Linked DNA regions of Longibacter salinarum. The protein of the gene in region 2 interacts with the protein of the main gene of each other region in a pairwise test. Links are inferred from orthologs where the notes say so. Each region holds a gene or a part of one and is shown on either strand. Other genes may lie near its edges. The genes, in order: mrdA and CRI94_RS04750.

Region 1 (10,114 bases), 170 kb from region 2 along the record:
CCGTGGTATCAACATGAAAGCAATCGACCTCCCAACCGCCTGCCCCCAACTGGGCACTGAAGACGCAACGGCTGCTGCCGCTGCACTGGGATCGTACGCATATGCCTTTATCTTTTTTGGCTATGCGTATTTTTATTTTTATGCGACCTCAACCGGCGGCTTGTAGGCTTTCTGTTTTCATACCCACATGCTACGACCCGCCGGCCGCCAGGCCCGCGGGTTTTTTTTGTTTGTGGGCCTGTCGCACCGGTCGAGCGGCGTCGTCTGCGCCTCCATCGACCCTGTTTACGCACTCCTCACCATGTCTTCTTCAAGTACCCCGCTTCGTGACATCCGTTCGCGCATCGATCAGCTCGATCGAGCGATTGTCGAACTCTTGGCCGAGCGTCAGTCGGCCGTCGATGACATCGCCGACATCAAGGAGCAAAAAAACGACAATGTCCGTGACCCCGACCGCGAATCACAGCTGATGGATCGCCTCCGTGGGATCGCCCGCGACCACGACGTCTCTCCCGACCTCGTCGAGGACCTCTTCGGCTCAATCATCGCGCACAGCGTTGATCGACAAAACGACCGCCGAGACGACGCCCGGCCGTCTCGGCTCCGGAAGGTCGGGTGAGCGATTTCGAAATACGAAATGGGAAGTGCGAAATGCGAAGTTTGGGTTGTGGATTGTCGATTGTGGATCGTGAATTGGACTGGCGCCCGGTCGTTCTGAGTCAATTCCGAACGTTCGAAGCCGAATCCCACTAACCATGCACCACGGACCATCAACCCGCTCACCCCAAGACGCCCGCGATTCAACAAAGCATCCCCGTCGAACCCTGAACTTTGAACCCTGAACCCTGAACCTATTCAATAGCCGTAGATCGACAGGTCGTCGCGGCGCATGTGGATCGTCAGCACGATTGCCAGCATGGCGGTGTTGGCGAGGAGTGCAGAGCCGCCGTACGAGAGGAAGGGGAGCGGGATGCCGATGACCGGGAGCATGCCCGTCGCCATTCCGATGTTGATAAAGATGTGCAAGAGGTAAACGCCGACGGCCCCCGCGGCCACGATGGAGCCGAAGGGATGTTTGACGTCGGTGCCCAGCTTGATCAGGCGCAGAAGTAGGATGGCGAAGAGGGCAAGTACCACCAGGGAGCCCACAAAGCCAAATTCCTCGCCGATCACGCTAAAGATGAAGTCGGTCGACTGCTCCGGGACGTATGCGCCCTGCGTCTGTGTACCCTGCATAAAGCCTTTGCCCCAGAGTCCGCCAGAGCCAATGGCCGCCTTGGACTGAACCAGGTGAAAGCCGACGCCCTGCCGGAATTCTTCGGCCTCCGGGTTCGTAAACGACACGAGACGGGCGACCTGGTGGGGTTGCAGCACGTACGAGATGGCGATGGACGATATGGCTGCTACCCCGCCCGTGAACGCGGCAGCGATGGCGCCGATGTAGCGCTGACCCGTGTACCATCCCATGCCGATTGTGAAGAGGACGGAGAAGGCGATCGCGGCTGGCATGTACACCAGCGAGAGGTAGCCCGCTACGGCTGGCGAGATCATGAGGAGGATGGTCGTGAACGGGAGCCCGCTCCAGAACAGCATGATGGGCACGAGCCCGAAGAACACCAGCGCCGTTCCCATGTCGTTTTGCATCACGATCAGGATCGCTGGCACCAGGATAAGGCCGCTGGCCTTTAGCGCGTACTCGACGCTGCTTCCAAGACGCCCCCGGCGGTCAGCCAGTAGCTGAGCAACGGCAAGGACCGTCCCCACCTTCGCCAGCTCGGACACCTGCAGTCGCAGGGGACCGAGCACAAGCCAGGATTTCGCCCCGTTGACTTCCTTTCCGAACACGAGCGCTGCGATGAGCAACAGAATCGTCGTCGCGTAAATTGGGAACGCGGCGTGCCGGAAGAAGCGGACCGGGAGCATCAATGAGATGCCGATCCCGACGGAGCAGATCGCCAGCCAGGTAAACTGCCGGTAGAAATTCGACTGAACGCTCGCCGCCATCTGCTCGGCCGCCGGACCGTGCGTCGTGCTGTAGATCGCCGTCAGCCCGACGCCGACGAGGGCGAGCCACGTCAGCAGGGTGCCGACATCGAGCGTGTTGTACCAGGAGCGCTTCACAGAGGCGAGGAGATTCGGTCGGGAGGACGGTGCGGCTAGTCGTTGTCCGTGGTCGACGTGCTACGGATCGGAGCAATCGGCTCGAGGCGAACGGAGCGGGTGGAGCGGCTGCGCGATTCCTCGACGGTATCTGGCGCAGCGTCTGCATTGAGTACCCGTTCGGATTCTGATTCTTCCTCGTCGGGCGGAGCGCCAAATCCTTTCGGTGGTGCGGAGCGGACCTCTTCCATCAGGCGCTTGATCCAGTAGCGTCGCTGCCAGATGTCGAGATCGATCTTACCGTTGAGGTATTGCTCGGCCATCAGGCTCGCTATTGGGGCGGCGGCGCTTCCCCCGTAGCCAGCGTTCTCCACGGCGACGGCAATAGCGATTTCCGGGTCGTCGAATGGCGCGAACATGATGAAGAGCGAGTGGTCTTCACCGTGCGGATTTTGCGCGGTACCGGTCTTGCCTCCGCTCGTGACGCCTGGAACTTGGACCCATTGCCCGGTGCCATTTTCCATGACCCGACGCATTCCTTCTCGGACGGTCGCAAAGTGCGCGCTGTCGATCGGGACGGTGCTCGGCTTGGGGATGTCCGGTTGGACGACTTCGCCGGTCTCCGGGTGCTGGAGCTCGTGGACGAAATGGGGAACGTGGAGTGTGCCTCCGTTCGCTATTGCTGCGACATACCGCGCGAGCTGCATGGGCGTTACTGACATGTCGCCCTGACCGATGCCCAGGTTCACGGTGTAGCCGGCCGTCCAGCGTCCATAGGTTTCGTTGAAGTACGTGGAGTCTGGGATGAGGCCACCACTCTGATCCGCGACGTCCAGCGGAATTCGCTGTCCGAACTCGAACATCCGTGCGTAACGGCTCCATGTGTTCACGTCGGTTTCCATCATGAGATGGTAGTAAAACGTGTTACAGGAGACCTCCAGCGCCTTCTTGACGTTGATCCAGCCCTCGTCCTTGTAGCCGTGGTTATGAAAAACGCGGCTGCCGACGCGATATCCCGGCGGACAATTGACGCGCTGGTTCGCCGTGATCACTCCTTCTTGAAGCGCCATCAGCGACATCAGCGGCTTCCACGTCGAACCCGGGGGGAAGCCACTCATCGTTGCGCGATTGTAGAGCGGGTCCGCGGGGGCGGTCCGGATGCTGTCCCATTCCGCGCCGCTGACCGACCGGGAGAAGATACCGGGGTCGAAGTCGGGGTGGCTAACAAACGAGATGATTTCTCCATTGTCCGGGTCGAGTGCCACGGCGGCGCCGCGTTTGCCGACGAAGAGCGATTCTGCCAGCGCCTGGACCTTGTGATCGAGGGCCAGGTGAAGATCATAGCCACTGGTAGGGGCACGATCTTCCCGACCGTCGCGATAGGCCTTCACTTCGCGCCCGCGCACGTCGACCAGCATGAATTCACTGCCCTGCTCGCCTCGTAGCCGTTTTTCGTAGTAGCTCTCGAGACCCGTTTTGCCGATCCGATCTCCTTGGCGGTAGCCGTCGTCGCGCATTTTCCCCAGTGCGCGGCCATCAATTTCGCGAACGTATCCGAGCGCATGCGTTGCATGTGCCTCGGTGTGATACCGGCGGCGCTGTTCGATTTCGTACGTCACGCCAGGCAACTCGTAGAGATGCTCCTGCACGCGACTGAACGTGTCGAACGAGACCTCCCGAAACGACCGACTCGGTTGAAATAGGCTCCAGTCGCGTGCTTCCGTCAGCTTCCGTTGAACCGTTGTATCCGGCACGCTGAGCAGGTCGGCGAGGAGCGGGACGTTGTCGTCCTCGAAGAAGCGGGGCGTGATCATGATCGTGTAGCTCGGCTGGTTGTCGACCAGGAGCGTCCCGGAACGATCATAGATCGCGCCGCGAGCGGGCTGAACGCGCTGCTCACGAACGGCATTACTCTGCGAGGCTCCCCAGTAGGCCTCGGCGCTGACTACCTGCAGTTGGATGAGCCGAATGCACAGAATCGCCAGGATAACCACGACGACGCCAGCATACACACGAACTCGGTTCCGGAACTCGTCCATCTAGCAGGCTCTGGGGGATGAAAGGGGTGGTGAGGGGCGCGGGTCGATACAGCTGGAAGACGGCTTGGCCGTTCGGCGTAGCGTGCGCCATCATAAAAAGCGCGACCGAACAGTATGCTACGGAATTGGCCGGTGCTGGCAGAAAGAGGTCGCCAGCGAAACTGGTTTAGATCAAATATAATGCCGCTGCTGCTGTCGAAACACCTCTGTGCACAGTCAGCTCCACGCCAGAAGGCGCTGTGCGCGACTACCCAAGAAGTACGAACCGCGCGCCGTAACCCGTACGTCAAACCTGACGGATAGTTGCTTGTTACCGTTCGCGGGTACTCTTCATGCAGGCATGTTTCTCAAGAGATCAAAGATGTCGTAGCCCGAACTTGCAGCGTATCCTGGGTAATGTTTGATCTTTTTGGAGAAACGTTCGTTCGGGCGACGGAATCAACACTGTATCATCCCCGCGTCCGCATCGGAGTCCAGCCGGATGTTTGGATGGGCTATGGGGTCTCTGATGGACCATGAGGTACAAGAAAATGAACTCCTTCAGGTGAACCCCACGGCGCTCCGTGTGTAGTAGACGAGCGCCATTGTGTAGTTTTCTTCAAGTCCACGATCTAGCCGTTTCCCCAATGCGCCGATCGACGTTTTTACCCGCTGTTCTACTGACTCTTCTGACGTTGCTTTGGAGCGTGACGCCTGCGGAGGCGCAGTACTTCGGTCGAAATAAAGTTCAGTACGACGATTTCGACTTCAAGACGATTCAGACAGACAATTTTGAGATTTACTTCTATCCGGAGGAGCGTGTCGCCGTCGAAGATGCCGCTCGGATGGCCGAACGCTGGTATCGGCGCCACTCGCGAACCTTCCTTCGTGAGTTTAATGAGCGGAAGCCGCTGATCTTCTACGCGAATGACGCGGATTTCCAGCAAACCAACGTCATCCAGGGGCAGCTAGGCCAGGGCACCGGCGGTGTGACCGAAAGTCTGAAAGAGCGTGTCGTGATGCCGTTCACGGGCAGCTACAAGGAGACGGATCACGTTCTCGGCCACGAGCTCGTGCACTCCTTCCAGTACGACATCGCACTTCGAGGAGATACGCCGGGCTTCTCCCTTCGTCGCCTGCCGCTCTGGCTGGTCGAGGGGATGGCGGAATACCTGTCGGTTGGGCGAAACGACCCGCACACGGCCATGTGGCTTCGCGATGCGGCGCTTCGCGATGACCTGCCGACCGTCGAGCAGATGACGCGCGATATGGCGAGCTATTTCCCCTACCGATACGGGCAAGCTTACTCTGCGTATATCGGGGGGAAGTACGGCGATGCCGCTGTCACCAACCTGTTCAAGCTGAGTGGCCGCGTCGGGGTTGACTCCGCGTTCGTCTACGCCCTCAACATTTCCGCCGACTCGCTCTCGCAGGAATGGAAGCAGTCCGTTCGGGATACGTACCTGCCTGGGACGGAGGGCCGGACGCCCGTCGACAGCATTGGCCGTGCCGTGATTGGCACACCGGGCGACAAGCGTGAACTAAATATTTCGCCGGCCGTGAGTCCGGATGGTCGGTACGTCGCGTTTATTTCGCGGCGCGACATCTTTAATACGAACCTCTATGTTGCTGACTCGGAGACGGGACAAATCATCTCGGAGCTCGAGTCGACCAAGTCGAATCCCCACTTCGACGCCCTGCGATTTATAAACTCCGCCGGGGCATGGTCTCCGGATGGGCGCCGGTTTGCCTTCGTGACCTTTGTTGAAGGTGACAACGAGATCAACACGTTCGACGTCGAGAGCGGGGAGGTCACCGAGAGAATTGCTGTGAAAGGCGTGGGGGCGATCCAGAACCTCGCCTGGTCTCCGGACGGACGGTACGTCGCGTTCACCGGAATCGACGGAGGGATCAGCGATCTCTATATTCTGGATCTCAATACGCGGACGGTTCGCCAGATTACCAACGACCGGTACGCGGACCTGCAACCCGCCTGGTCGCCGGATGGAACCACGCTCGCCTTCACGACGGATCGCGGTCCGGAGGGCACGAATTTTCAAACGCTCGAGTTCGGAAAGTACCGGATTGGAACGGTGAACGTGGAGACGCGAGAAATCGAGACGATTCGTCCGTTTCCGTCATCTATGCATCATAATCCGCAGTATTCGCCGGACGGGCGGAGTCTCTACTTTATCGCCGACAGGGACGGCTTCAAGGATATCTACCGGTACTCGCTTGCCGATGAGCGGTCTTACCGCGTAACGGCACTACAGACGGGTGTGAGTGGGATCACCGCGCTGTCGCCGGCCATGTCCGTGGCAAGTCAGAGTGGACGGATGATGTTTAGCGTCTACTCGAACAGCGGCTATACGATTGTAGCGCTGGAGCAGGATGAGACGGAAGGTATTCCGATTACGGATGCAGATACGTCGTTTGCTGTCGCCGGGGCGAACGCCGGACTTCTGCCCCCGATTCAGAGCGCGGATGAGGGGCTTGTGGGGAACTACCTCAGTGATCCCAACACGGGATTGCCGCCGCCTCAGAATTTCGAGGCCGCCGAGGCAAGCAATCGCTTGCGGCTCGACCGAATTGCTCCGCCGACAGTTGGAGGTGGATACTCTCAGGGCTTCGGTACGCAGATTTACGGTGGTGTCGGGCTCTTCTTCAGCGACATGCTGGGCAATCAGAGCCTTGATGTCTTCTTGCAAGCCAACGGTACGCTGAAAGACATCGGAGGCGGTGCGTTTTACACGAACCGAGAAAACCGGCTCAACTGGGGGATGGGGGCTGCTCACGTCCCGATCCTTTACGGTGGCTTCGGCATCGTGGATGTCAACGATAACGGATTTCGCGATGTGGGTGAGCCGTTCGCACAGATCCTGCAGCGTATTTTCCAGACACAGGGCGGAGTCAGCCTGAGCTACCCGCTCTCACAAACGCGTCGATTCGAGATTAGCGCGACCGGTGTTCGCTACGGCTTCGACATCGAAACCTTCGCACTGACAGCCGGCGGACGCGAAGAAATCGATCCCGATCTTGTTCTCGGCGCAGGAGAAGCACCGGAACAGGTGTATCTCGGGCGCGTCGGCCTCGCCTATGTCGGGGATTTCTCGAACTTCGGGTTCACCTCGCCGACGCAGGGCGGACGCTACCGCGTGCAGGTGACGCCGAATTTTGGCTCCCGACAGTTTGTGAACGTGCTGGTTGATTATCGGCGGTACTTCTTCTTCAACCCGGTAACCGTGGCCGTGCGCGGCTTGCAATCCGGCAACTACGGTGCGACGTCCGAAAATCTCGGTTCGAATGACTATGACAATCTCTTCGTTCGGGAAACCCTCGGATCGCCGTATCAACTCGGATTCGTTCGGGGCTACAGCTTCTCGTCGTTCTTCGATGAGGAGTCGTGTCGGTCAGGTCGGGTATGCCGGGTCGAGCGCCTGTACGGCACACGCCTCGGTCTCGCCAGCGCGGAGGTTCGCCTCCCGCTTCTTGGGAACGACATCTTTGGCCTGGTGAACTTTCCCTTCGTCCCGACGGAGTTTGTCGTGTTCACGGATGCCGGCGTGGCCTGGACAAACGAGAGTCTGAGCTTCGACAATGTTCGGTTCTCGACGTCGACCGTGACCGAGCAGGGAACGGTGCCGGCTCGCCCGGTTGTGAGTACCGGCGTGGCTGCGCGGATGAATCTCCTCGGGGCGGCTATCTTCGAGGTCTTCTACGCGCGTACATTTCAGCGCGATCAGGACTGGAACTTCGGGCTCGTGCTCCGTCCCGGATGGTAGCAGCTTCCTGAACACGCATACAGACTAAACCAGAACGCCCTCACGATATCCAAGCGGATCCGTGAGGGCGTTTTCTGTACGAACCATCATCGTTTCGGAGCGCATGGGAGGTGTTGGAGTTAGACCTCCAGCCGGGCAGGGTCGGATAGCGTTCCGCGAAAGACGGTAGTGGCCTCTCCCGTCAGTGTCACGCGCTCATCAACGGATACGTCGACGCCAACCCGTCCCCCTCGGGCAGACACCTGTCGGCCGACGAGCCTTTCTTTGCCGAGTTGCTCCGCCCAGTAAGGGGCGAGGGCACAGTGGGCGCTGCCCGTGACCGGATCCTCTGGCACGCCAACGGCCGGGCCGAAGAATCGCGACACGAAGTCCGCATCGTCCATCGCGTCCGGCGCAGCTGCTGTGATGATGATGCCGCGGGCGTCGATTGCTTCCAGCGCCTTCATGTCGGGCTGGCAGCGGTCGACGATTGCGGGGGCCGTAACGTGAACCACGACATCTCGCTCGCTCCGACCGACGAAGATCGGGCTCGTGACGCCGAGCGCGTCGAGCAGTCCGTCTGGAGTGGAGGCTGGACGGGGCGGGTCTGCGGGGAAGTCCAGCATGATGGAGCCGTCGTCCGTCTGCGTCGCCGTCAGCGTTCCGCTCGCCGTGTCAAACGTGATCGCGCCTGGGCCGGAGCCGTCGCCATGGTTCACGTCGTCCGATTCCGACCAGATGACGTGCGCGGTCGCGAGTGTGGCGTGCCCGCAGAGGTCAACCTCGGCCGTGGGCGTGAACCACCGGAGGGCGTACGCCGCAGGCTCGGCCGTTGGAGCGACGGGAACGACGAAGGCGGTTTCCGACAGGTTCATTTCCGCTGCGAGCTTCTGCATCCAGTCGACGGACGGAAATTCGGGCGCAACGTAGACCGCGGCGGGATTTCCCGTGAACGGCGTTGTCGTAAAGGCGTCGACCTGAAACAAAGACATCGGCGGTGGAGGCATTATGGAAACGTGAGCGCAGGACCATCGTCCAACGAGTCCCCCGTTGCCGGGGATTCTTCGCTATCGATCGGGCCCGACTTCACCGTTATGTACAAGCTCTTCCGTCCCTTCCTCTTCCGCATGGATGCGGAGCGTGCACACGACGTCAGCCTCCGCATGGCGAAGTACGCGCAGTCGCTCACGCCGGGCATGGTGTCGTCGCTGTTTGAGTTTGAGGACGAGCGGCTGAAGCAGCGTCTGCTGGGATCCACGTTCTCCAACCCGCTCGGGCTCGCAGCGGGCGCGGACAAGAACGCTGTTCTCGTCGACTTCTGGGAAGCGGTTGGCTTCGGGTTCGTCGAAGTCGGCTCGGTCACAGCACAGGCATCCAAAGGCAACCCGCAGCCTCGCGCCTTTCGTGTCCAGGAGGACGGCGCCCTCATCAATCGCATGGGGCTAAACAACGAGGGTGCAGCGGCCGTGGCGAAACGGCTCGGTGAGACGCGGTCTCAGAGAAAACGTCCGCTGGGTGTGAACATCGCCAAAACGCACTCCCCCGACATCATGGGCGAGGCGGCGGTAGAGGATTTCCGCGAGAGCTTTCGCCTGCTTGCACCGCAGGCGAGCTATGTTGCTTTGAATGTGTCGTGCCCGAACACACGCGAGGGCAAGACCTTCGAGGACCCCGAGGCGCTCGATGCACTTCTGACGGTGATCATGAAGGAGCGCGAGGCTCCAGAGCGCCGCGTTCCCGTTCTAATCAAGGTGAGCCCTCCCAATAGTCCACGAATCGTCTTTGACAGTGAGCTGGAGGAGATGATCGCTATCGCCGTCGAGCACGGCGTCGACGGATTCATTGCGACGAATACGGCGTCGGACCGCTCCGGCCTGACGGCAGAGGAGACCGATCTGGACCAGATCGGGCAGGGTGGGATGAGCGGCGCCCCGCTGCACGCCCGTTCGACTCAGATGGTCCGATACCTCTATCGTGCCACCGACGGTGAAACTCCAATTATCGGTGTTGGCGGCATCCGGGATGCGGAGACAGCATACAATATGATCTGCGCCGGCGCGTCCCTCATCCAGATGTACACGGGGCTGGTCTATGAAGGGCCGGGCCTCGTCAAACAAATCAAACAGGGACTCGTGGAGCGCATGAAACGAGACGACCACACGAATATCGGTGAAGCGGTCGGGACGCGATCCCAGATTGGCGAAGCCGCTCAGGTCTGACTCTCCCTCGATTCCT
Region 2 (10,205 bases):
CCAGCAACTCGCGGGAAAGCATACCGATGGGTTGTCGCCCCGCAATACCCAATTCGCGCAGCATCCGTCGGCGATGCAAACAAAAACGACCATCAATCCGCCAGAACGTCTGTCTGCCGCGGCCTCTACGGCCAATTCACGGTGAATCTGAACGGGAAGATCTGCGCTGGCTTAGGATCGGGCTATCGATCGCGGAACTGCCGGTCGACACTGCGTTACCACCCTATCGCAAACGTCCTGTGCCCAATTTCCACGTTCGCTCATGCTGGGTACGATTGGTGAGTTTCTCATCCTCGTCTCGTTCGTCGCCTGCGCCGTTTCGGCGTTAGCCTTTTTCCGCGCTGCTCAACGCGAGGGCGCTGCCGGTGCCGTGCTGTGGAAACGCGTCGGCCGCTGGGGCTGGGGCTTGTCAAGTCTGTTCGTCGTCGGCGCATCGGGCATCCTGTGGTATCTGCTGCTTACGCACCACTACGAGTACGCGTATGTCTATCAGCAGTCGTCGAATGATCTCCCGCTCCACTACCTCATATCGACGTTCTGGGCGGGACAGGAAGGTTCATTTCTGCTGTGGATCCTGATGATGTGCGGCGTGGGCGGCGCCCTGATCGGCTACGTTCACAAGGAGTATGAAACGTCGGTCATGACCGTCGTCGCCCTCTGTCAGCTGTTTCTGCTGTCGATGGTGGTCGGCCTTCAGATCGGTCCGGTCGAGATTGGTGCTTCGCCATTCCTGACCCTGGCGGAGAAGTTCACGGATGCACCGATCTTTCAGCAGAACCCGGACTTTGTCCCGGCAGACGGCCAGGGCCTAAACGACCTGTTGCAGAATCCCTGGATGACGATCCACCCGCCGATGCTTTTCGTCGGCTTCTCGTCCATGGTCGTCCCGTTCGCCTTTGCCGTCGCAGCGCTCTGGAAGAAGCGGTTCACGCAGTGGGTCCGCCCCGCCCTGCCGTGGACGCTCGGCGCCGTGCTCATGCTCGGCGTCGGCATCGCGATGGGCGGCTACTGGGCGTACGTCACGCTATCGTTCGGTGGCTACTGGGCATGGGACCCGGTCGAGAACTCCTCGCTCGTTCCATGGCTCGTTGGCGTCGCCGCGTTCCACACGATGCTCGTGCAGAAGAAGAGCGGCGCCAGCCAGAAGGCGTCGATCTTCCTCAGCATCCTCGCTTACATGTTCGTCATCTACAGCACGTTCCTGACGCGGAGCGGCATTCTCGGCGACGTGTCGGTCCACTCATTCGTCGACCTTGGCCTCTACAACCAGCTGCTGATCTGGATTGTCGCGATCGCCGTGGGCGCGTTCGGGCTCTTCTTCTATCGGTACAGCGAACTGCCATCGCCAAAGGAGGAGCCACGCGTATTGTCGCGCGAGTTTATGATTTTCTCCGGGGCCATCCTTCTGTGCGCTACCTCCGCCGTGATCATTCTCGGCACCAGCTCCCCCATTCTGGGTCGCATCTTCCGGGACAGCCCCTCCGCCGTACCGATCGAGTTTTACAACGAATGGACTCTTCCGCTTGCGCTCGGATTCGTCTTCTTGGCCGGCCTCGGGCAGTTGTTCTGGTGGAATAAGATGACCGTAGAGTCGCTCAACCGGGTGCTTCTCGCTCCCGTCGCACTCGCAACGGTCTGCACCATCGCGGTTCTGGCTCTGACACCGTTCACGACGGAAACGGTCGTCGTTCCGGCCACCGCTGCCGCGTCCACCACGCCGACGGAAGCGGGCGTCTTCAGCGGACTGCAGGAGTTCTGGGCCACGTACGGCTTTGCGCTGCAGATGCTGATGCTGGTCTTCGTCGGCTTCTTTTCCCTCTTCGCCAACGGCATGGTGCTGTGGCGCATTGCGCGCGGCAACCCGAAGATGGCGGGCGGCGCGCTCTCCCACGTCGGCTTCGCAATCCTGATCCTGGGTGTCGTGGCGTCGAGTGGGTTCAGCAGCCCCCTCCCTCAGATCGGGCACATGTCGTCGGCCGACGAGGACAACCAGCCACGTGAGAACTTCGTGGTTGCCGAGGGACAGACCCGCATGATCAACGGCTATCGGGTCACCTACAAGGGCCAGTCGACCAATGACCGCGGTCGCGGCATCTACCACCTCGCGTTCACCGACCCGAAAGGCCGATCCTACGACATGAACCCGGTGGCCTACGAGGGCTCGGGTGGACAGTGGTTCATGCACCCGGACGTAAAAGCTTTCGTTGAGAAGGACATTTTCGTCGCCGTCACGCCTCGCGAAGCCACCGGAGCAGCGGATGAATCGAACGGCGGCGAGATTGAGTTGGCTAAGGGCGACTCCACGCTTCTGGGCGAAAAGGAATATGCGGTCGCATTCTCCCACTTTGAGGTGCTTCGAGCGCCGGAAGGCATGCCGATGTCCAGTCAGCAGAACCCACCCGAGGCCGCCTCCTCGCGCGTTCCGGACAACGCGCAGATCGCCGTCGGGGCCGTACTCCACGTAACTCGCCTCGAGAGCGGCGACACCCGCACGCTGATGCCGATCTACATGGTGATGGACAACAATCAGCAACAGTACGTCGAGAACCGGATCGACGACTGGAACCTGCGGATCGCGTTCACGCAGATGAACGTCGGCAGCGGAAAGGCAACATTCGCCGTGGACGGCGTCGACGTGATGCCGGAAAACTGGGTGGTCGTTCAGGCCTACGCCAAACCGATGATCAGCCTGGTCTGGATTGGCATTATCGTCCTCTCGATCGGCTTCATCATTTCAATCGTGCGCCGCGTGGGAGACATCGTCGCCGCACACTGATGTGCTCTGCCCCATTCCTCCCAGAGAACAAAAGGCCGAGGGCGATCCCCTCGGCCTTTTCTATGCTTCATATGTAGGTTTCCGTCCCGGATTCCGCTGCGCTCGACTTCCGTTTTGCGTCCGAGTGTGCGCTATCCGATCTTCCTCGCGCACGTTGACCTCGGATGGCCCTACGTCCGTTCGTGCACTTAATTCTCGCCAAAAACGGATGCCCACTCTTTGCAGCCACCTATGCTTACCGTTCGCGACGACATCTGGATTGCTGCGTCCCCGGAAGCCGTATTTGACTACGTCGACGTGCCCGAACGTCAGCCCGTGTTCACACCAAGCCTTCGACGGTCCGAACTGATCGAACGGCTTCCCAATGACGGCGCACGTGCTCGATACACGTTTTCCCTGCTCGGGCTCTCGCTGTCTGGAGAGGTGCGTGCAACGGACTATGAGCCACCGGAACGAATCGTGTTCGCAATGACCGGCAACCTGCGCGGCTCCATTCGCTGGTACCTCGACGCAGAGGACGGAGGCACGCGGTTTACGTACGCCGCGACCTACGCCGTGCCCGGCCCGGTTCTTCTGCAGCCACTTCTGATGCCAATCATTCGCGGATACAACCGGAGCGAGATTCGTACGCTCCTGCACAATCTGAAGACCCAGGTCGAGCAGCACGAGGAGACAACTCAAGATCCCGACACTGTGTCTTAAGTGATGTTACCGCCAGCCCGTGGAGACCCTATCGCCATCGCTGATCCGATTGCTTCGGCTCTAGGCCCGGAAGCTTCCCGCGCCAGTACTGCGTGAGGAGGTAGCCGACCAGCGCACCGCCGAGGTGAGCGAAGTTTGCCACGCCGGTCTGTCCACCGGAAAAGCCGTAGAAGAGCTCGAGCAGCATCAGGCCGGTGACGAGCCATTTCGCCTTGATCGGAAACAGGAAGTAGAGATAGATTGGCTGGTTCGGGAAGAGGACGCCGAAAGCGATGAGTACACCGAACACACCACCGGAGGCCCCTACCGTTGGCACGGGCGCACTCACCATAAACATGTGAAGGAGCGCCGCACCGATGACGCAGGCAAAATAGAAAATGGCGAATCGCTGCGATCCCCAGCGGTTTTCGATCTGCACGCCAAACATCCAGAGTCCGAACATATTGAACAGGATGTGGCCGAACGTAGCCGGGCTGTGCAGAAAGCTGTAGGTGACGATCTGCCACGGCCAGAAACCTGGGATCTCACCCCGTGCCCCGAAATAGCTCACTCCCGCCTCCCCACTTCCGGGAGGATACAGCGCCATGTAGTTCAACACCTCGGCGAGGAGCGTTCCATGCTGAGGTGCTGCCACCTGAGCCGCGAGGAAGAACAGCCCATTGATGATCAGCAGATTCTTGATCACCGGCGGAAACACCGAAAACTGGGTGGGGGGCCGGTAGTACGTCTGTCGATTCATACGAGAGGTTGAAAGCATCGATCGAGGAGCATTCCGCGCGATGCCCGTGCGAAGGGATCGGCACAGTGCTCCATTCATTTCAACATCGTCCTACGCACCGACCCGATCAGCGTTCGGCGCGTAACAGGCCGTTCCCCTTCCTTCGTCATTTCCCCACGTCGCTGTGGTTCTGTTCGTCTCGGACATGCACTTCGGACGCACCGGTGCACCGGATGCCGAAAAAGCAGAAGAGGCCGACCTGCTCCGTTGTCTCGACGCGTTCGACGACGAGCTGGAGCATCTCTACCTTGTCGGCGATGTGTTTGACGCATTCATCGAGTACTCGCGGCTGGTGCCAAAAGGGTTTGTCCGGTTTCAGGGACGCATCGCTTCCCTCACGGATCGAGGCATTCCGGTCACGTACCTGCTCGGGAATCACGACCCCTGGCATGCCGACTACTTCACGGAAGAGCTCGGCGTCGACGTCGTCCCGGACCACTGCGTCGCCACGCACTACGGGCACCGTGTCCTGTGCGCTCACGGCGACCATCTTGCGGGTTCGGCGGGCGGACTGACGACACGCTTCCGGTCTCTGCTGAGGCATCCCGCGTGCGTCGCTCTGTATCGCACCCTGTTACCGGCAAACCTCGGATTCGGACTCGCCCAGTGGGTTAGCCGCCAGATGCACGACCGCACGCCGAACCCGGATCTCGTCCAGACGCTGGCGGAACGCGGGCACGACCTGATTAAGCAAGACCGCGCTGACATGGTCGTGATGGGTCATAGTCACGTTCCCACGCTTCAGCAAAACGAGCACGGCATGTATTTGAATACAGGCACCTGGTTTGCGGACCGTACGTTTGTCGTGCTTACCGAACCTGCCGCGCGACTCATGCAGTGGAACGGGAGACGTGCTGAAATCATTGAATCAGCCGATTTCCAGAACGACATGGCCGAAGCCGGCCGATCTACCTGAACCGGGCCTTTTTCTCTCCGTCTCTCCGGCCCGAGCCCGTTCTGTTGTACTTATTCATCGAGCCCGGACACGAATTCGGATCTCCGGTCCGTTTTTTCTGTCGCACCCGGCTCATCCTAGACGAACCACGCCTCATGTCTGAGTGGTCTTACTCGGAAGAAGAACTCGACCAGTATTTCAACGAGCCGACTGTCCGTGACAGCCAGGTATCGGAGAATGGTCACGAGAAGCCGTCCCCCGGCGGCATCCGTGGCTATTTCTACGATAAGTTCGACGATCCCCGGAAGGGGCAGGCTGCGTTTCTGCTATCGATGCTGGTTGGGGCTGTCCTCGCCGGCGTGCTCTTTTTGAGCGGTTGGCTGCTCATCGTCTCAAGCGACCTACCGTCTACGCAGAGCCTGGAGAACCCGACGTTTCAGCTTGCCACCGTTGCGTACACGGCGGACGGCGAAGAGCTTGCCCGTTACGCACGGCAGAACCGCTCCTGGCTCCGCTACGACAGCATCGCCACACCGGCCGTCAACGCGCTGGTAGCGACGGAGGACCACCGCTTCCACGAGCACTGGGGCGTGGACATGCGCGGTATCTTTGCTGCGGTCGCGGATATTATGACCGGCACCTTCCGCGGTGCGTCGACGATTACGCAGCAGCTCGCGCGAAACCTATACAACGAGAAAGTGGGCCGTGAGGTGACAATCTCGCGTAAGCTCAAGGAAATGGTTACCGCCGTGGAGCTTGAGCGGCGGTATACGAAGCCGGAGATCATCGAAATGTACCTCAACACCGTCAGCTTCGGATCGAACGCCTTCGGCATCGAAGCGGCGGCGCGGACGTACTATGGCACGTCGGCGAAAGATCTTGAGGTGAGGCAGGCTGCAACACTGATCGGCCTCCTGAAAGCCACGACCTACTACAATCCGGTTCGCAATCCTGAGAATGCGCGTCTCCGGCGCAATGTTGTGATGCAGCAGATGGTCAAGCGGGGCTTTCTCGACCCGTCGTATTACGCCGAGACCAAGGACAAACCGGTTGAAGCAAAATACCACTCTGCCGAGCTCTACGCTAGCCTTTCGCCCTACTTCGCGGAATACGTCCGCAACTGGGCAGAGGACTGGGCAGACGAAAACGGGCGCGACCTCTACGCTGATGGTCTCCGCATCTATACGACCATTGACAGCGAGATGCAGGCCATCGCGCGATCGGCCGTCGAACAGCAGATGAAGGACCTGCAGCGGATTGTCGATTACGAATGGAGCGAGCGCTCCGGTGCGCTGCTTTCTACCAACGTCGCTCCGTATCGCGAAAAAACGCCGGGCGAGGACTTCGAACCATTCCGGTATTTCTGGGAATCGAAGTCTGGCGTGGTTCGTGACTGGATTCAATCAACCGATCATTACAGCTCGCTCCGCGATCAGGGTCTCAGCGATGAGGAAGCCCTTGCGCAACTGAAGGAGACCGAGTCGTTCGTCGATTCGCTGAAGAACATCCGGACGCGCCTCGAGTCGGGCATGGTCTCGATCGATCCACGAAATGGGCACGTGAAGGTCTGGATCGGTGGCCGTGATTTCCGGACCGATAAGTACGACAAGGTCGCGATCGCTCGACGCCAGCCGGGATCGACGTTCAAACCGTTCACCTACACTGCAGCTATCGACAACGGGTATAGCCCGTACGACACGTTCAAGGACAGTACGGTGGTCTGGGAGGACACCGGCGCGGACACGACATGGACGCCCGAGAACTTCGGCGGATCAACGAACCAGGATATGACGCTCAGCCAGGGCCTTGCGCGCTCAATGAACACGATCACGAGCCGCCTGGTGCTGGAGATCAACCCGTCGACCGTGGCGACCTACGCGCGCCGCATGGGCATTAAGAGTGAACTCCAGGAAGTGCCCTCCATTGCGCTCGGAACGAGTGATGTGACCTTGCTCGAGATGGCCGCTGCATACTCTACGCTTGCCAATGGTGGCCTTTACCATGAGCCGACGGCCGTTACGCGCATCGAGGATCGCTACGGCAATGTGCTGTACGAAACCCAGCCGACGCCGCGTGAGGCGTTATCCGAGCGCACAGCGTACACTGTGGTCGACATGATGCGTGGCGTCATTGACTATGGCACTGGGATGCGCGTCCGCACGCAGTTCGGCCTCGGTAAATACGACCTCGCAGGCAAGACCGGAACGACGCAAGAGTCCGCTGATACGTGGTTCATGCTGATGCACCCCGAACTGGTGACCGGCTCGTGGGTCGGCTTCAACGACCGTCGGGTCACCTTCCGCACGAACTGGTGGGGACAGGGCGCCCACTCGGCGCTCTTCCTCGTCGGCGACTTTTACCAGGGCCTCGCCGAATCCGATAGCGTGAAGCTGCCGGAAACGACCTTCCCGATGGTCGAAGATTACGGCAGCCCTGAAGGCAACCGTCAGGACGAGGGATCCGATCGCGATGATCGCTTCGGCTGGTAAACGCTCCTTTCAGCCTCGGAGCACCTGCCCTTCACTCCCTGTCTCCTTTCTTCTCCCACTTCTCTTTCACTCGCTCGACCATGCGCGTTCTCCACACGGCCGACATTCACCTGGGAGTGAAGACGTACGGCAGTCGCGACTCTGCGACGGGACTCAACACGCGGCTGCTGGACGTGAAACACTCATTCGAGGCGGTCGTCCAGCGCGCACTGGACGAGGACGTGGACGCGTTTCTATTTAGCGGCGACGCCTATCATACAGCCGACCCGACGCCGACCCAGCAGAAAATATTTGCGGAAACCCTGCAGCCCGTCGCGGATGCAGACATCCCAATCATTCTCATCGTCGGCAACCACGATCACCCGGTTACCTTTGGGCGCGCCTCTTCCCTCGACATCTTCGAATTTCTCGACGGAGACGTCCACTTCTTCTCGAAGCCAGCACAGAAGGTACCCGTCATCCCGACGAAGAGCGGACCGCTCCAACTCATTCCGCTCCCGTGGCCCGTCCGGAGTCAGATCATTTCGCGCGACGAGTACCGGAAGATGAAGCCGGATGAGTTGAAAGCCTTCATCGAGGAGTTGTACGTGACCTACGTTCAGCGACGGACAGATGACATTCGATCCCGTGGCGTCGGTGTGACGAAGGACGGAGAGGACGTGCCTCTCTCTCCCGAGAATGCGACGATTCTTGCCGGCCATGTGACGGTGCAAGGCTCTGAACTGTCAGGATCGGAACGAACGAGCCTCATAGCCTCCGAGCCGAAGTTCACGGTAGGCCAGTTAGCATTGTCGCCGATCGACTACGTTGCGCTCGGGCACATTCATCAGTTTCAGAACCGGAATCCCGAGGGCCACCCGCCCGTCGTGTACTCCGGAAGCGTGGAACGTGTGACCTTTAAGGAACGGGACGAAACGAAGGGCTCGGTTCTCGTTACGATTGACACAGAGGCCGCCCCGGGAATGTCGTCGCGTACGTCAACGTCGTTCGAGCCGACGCCCGCGCGCCCATTCATTGCTGTCTATGTAGATGCTCGCGATACGCCGGACCCGACGGAGCTCATCCTGCAGGCGATTGAGAAGCACGACGTAACCGATGCAATCGTTCGCGTGCGGTACCGTGTCGATGAATCACAGATCGCCGTCGTCGATTCCGCTCGAATCCGAGACGCCCTTGCTGATGCGGAAAAGGTGGCGGCCATCGAACGCAGCGTCGACCCGTCCGAGCGACGACGCCGTACGGTGGTGACGCGCGACTCCGACCTGGAGGACGCGATGCGGCAGTACGTGGGCCAGCACGACGAACTACAAGACATGGAGGACGACCTCGTCAATGCAGCCCTCACCCTCCAGAATGAACTCGACACAACGCGCCAGTAAGGTGTCGGTAAACGTTTGCCCGAGCAATGTCCGTTCATGCCAACCGAAACGTAACATTCAGAACAACCAGCGCCATCCGGTCACCGCTTGACCGGTTGTTACGCAAAACGTCGTAGACACAGGCGAACCGTTCGCCGTAATCCTACGTACGGTATTTCCAAGCAAACTCGATACGCGGCTCCGAGCCCTCGGCTCGATTCGATGGACCTGGCCGCATCCGCCCAACTGACGTACTCAGACCCGTGACGATTCAAGAGCGCACTGTCGACATCCCCCGCAAGGAGAACACCACCAAGAACGACGAGCCGGTCAAGATCTGGCCTGTCGTCCAGGATGCCCTCGATAAAATCGAGGCGGATGAGCCAACGCGGGAGGCCGCGGAGGCTGCCCTGGAATCAAGTGATGGATGCGTGACACTCGCCAACTACCTCAACGGTCAGGCGAAGCGGGTTCACAAGATGGACTACCGGTTCAAGGTCCCGCTCGTCGTGCTCGGAGCACAGATGGCCCGCGAAGACGATGGCGCGGAGTCGATCTACGACCCGGAGGAAGGGGCAATTTACTTCGAAACCGAAGACCACCAGTTCTCCTTCCACATCGACAAGGAGTGGACCGTCGACTGGGAAAAGGTGGCCGACCGCATCCAAACCGGCTATGAATGGGATGGGATGGAGAAACAGGTCTGGGCCCTCGACTGGCTCATGGCCTATCTCGAAGTCCCGATGGACGACTACATGGTTAGCAGCGACGACGAGGAGGAAGACGACCAGCACTTCTCCCGCATCTGATCTGCCCAGAAGCTTCTGATCTACGAACGCTCCGGCGCCTGCCCTGGCACCGGAGCGTTTTTCTTTTGCCCCCAGCACGTGCCAAGATAGGGCTTACACTCCCCGTCCGACCTCGTACCCACGTGCTCGCGCCTGCACCTCCGCCGCATCTGCGTTCGTGCTGTCGTCGAAAACACCGTAGACAGCGGACCCCGACCCGGAAAGGGAGACGTAGCTTGCGCCCATCTCTACGAGCATGTCGTGGGCGCTCGCCACTTCCGGGTAGGCATCCAGTACCGTTGCAGAAAAGTCATTCACGAGTTCGCGTCGCCAGCGCGTGACATCGGCTGACGCGACCAGGGATCGGAGGTCCGGTCGCTCGTTCTCACGCGGCGTCACCCGTCCATACGCATCCGGGG

The links.
Region 1: the proteins of CRI94_RS04750 (region 2) and mrdA interact in binary tests that used the Escherichia coli proteins (3 or more experiments, as listed by UniProt). The link is inferred for Longibacter salinarum from one-to-one orthologs.

The regions. Positions count from the first base shown.
Region 1 is NZ_PDEQ01000002.1:461,982-472,095, forward strand. Bases 1,649-4,616 are described here. They hold mrdA (penicillin-binding protein 2), read right to left. Parts: upstream 4,140-4,616; coding sequence 2,157-4,139; downstream 1,649-2,156. Other genes in these bases: rodA (rod shape-determining protein RodA), read right to left, coding at 1,649-2,121. Also shown: CRI94_RS17630 (hypothetical protein), read left to right, coding at 14-166; CRI94_RS05355 (chorismate mutase), read left to right, coding at 302-619; more of rodA, read right to left, coding at 856-1,648; CRI94_RS05370 (PD40 domain-containing protein), read left to right, coding at 4,766-7,900; CRI94_RS05375 (PhzF family phenazine biosynthesis protein), read right to left, coding at 8,020-8,871; CRI94_RS05380 (quinone-dependent dihydroorotate dehydrogenase), read left to right, coding at 8,974-10,098. UniProt on the Escherichia coli protein: Catalyzes cross-linking of the peptidoglycan cell wall. Responsible for the determination of the rod shape of the cell. Is probably required for lateral peptidoglycan synthesis and maintenance of the correct diameter during lateral and centripetal growth.
Region 2 is NZ_PDEQ01000002.1:295,550-305,754, reverse strand. The notes cover bases 4,915-7,973. They hold CRI94_RS04750 (penicillin-binding protein 1A), read left to right. Parts: upstream 4,915-5,306; coding sequence 5,307-7,640; downstream 7,641-7,973. Other genes in these bases: CRI94_RS04745 (metallophosphoesterase family protein), read left to right, coding at 7,721-7,973; CRI94_RS04755 (UDP-2,3-diacylglucosamine diphosphatase), read left to right, coding at 4,915-5,172. Outside these bases: CRI94_RS04770 (heme lyase CcmF/NrfE family subunit), read left to right, coding at 263-2,776; CRI94_RS04765 (SRPBCC family protein), read left to right, coding at 3,008-3,478; CRI94_RS04760 (rhomboid family intramembrane serine protease), read right to left, coding at 3,507-4,217; more of CRI94_RS04755, read left to right, coding at 4,381-4,914; more of CRI94_RS04745, read left to right, coding at 7,974-9,019; CRI94_RS04740 (hypothetical protein), read left to right, coding at 9,262-9,807; ispE (4-(cytidine 5'-diphospho)-2-C-methyl-D-erythritol kinase), read right to left, coding at 9,901-10,205. UniProt on the Escherichia coli protein: Cell wall formation. Synthesis of cross-linked peptidoglycan from the lipid intermediates.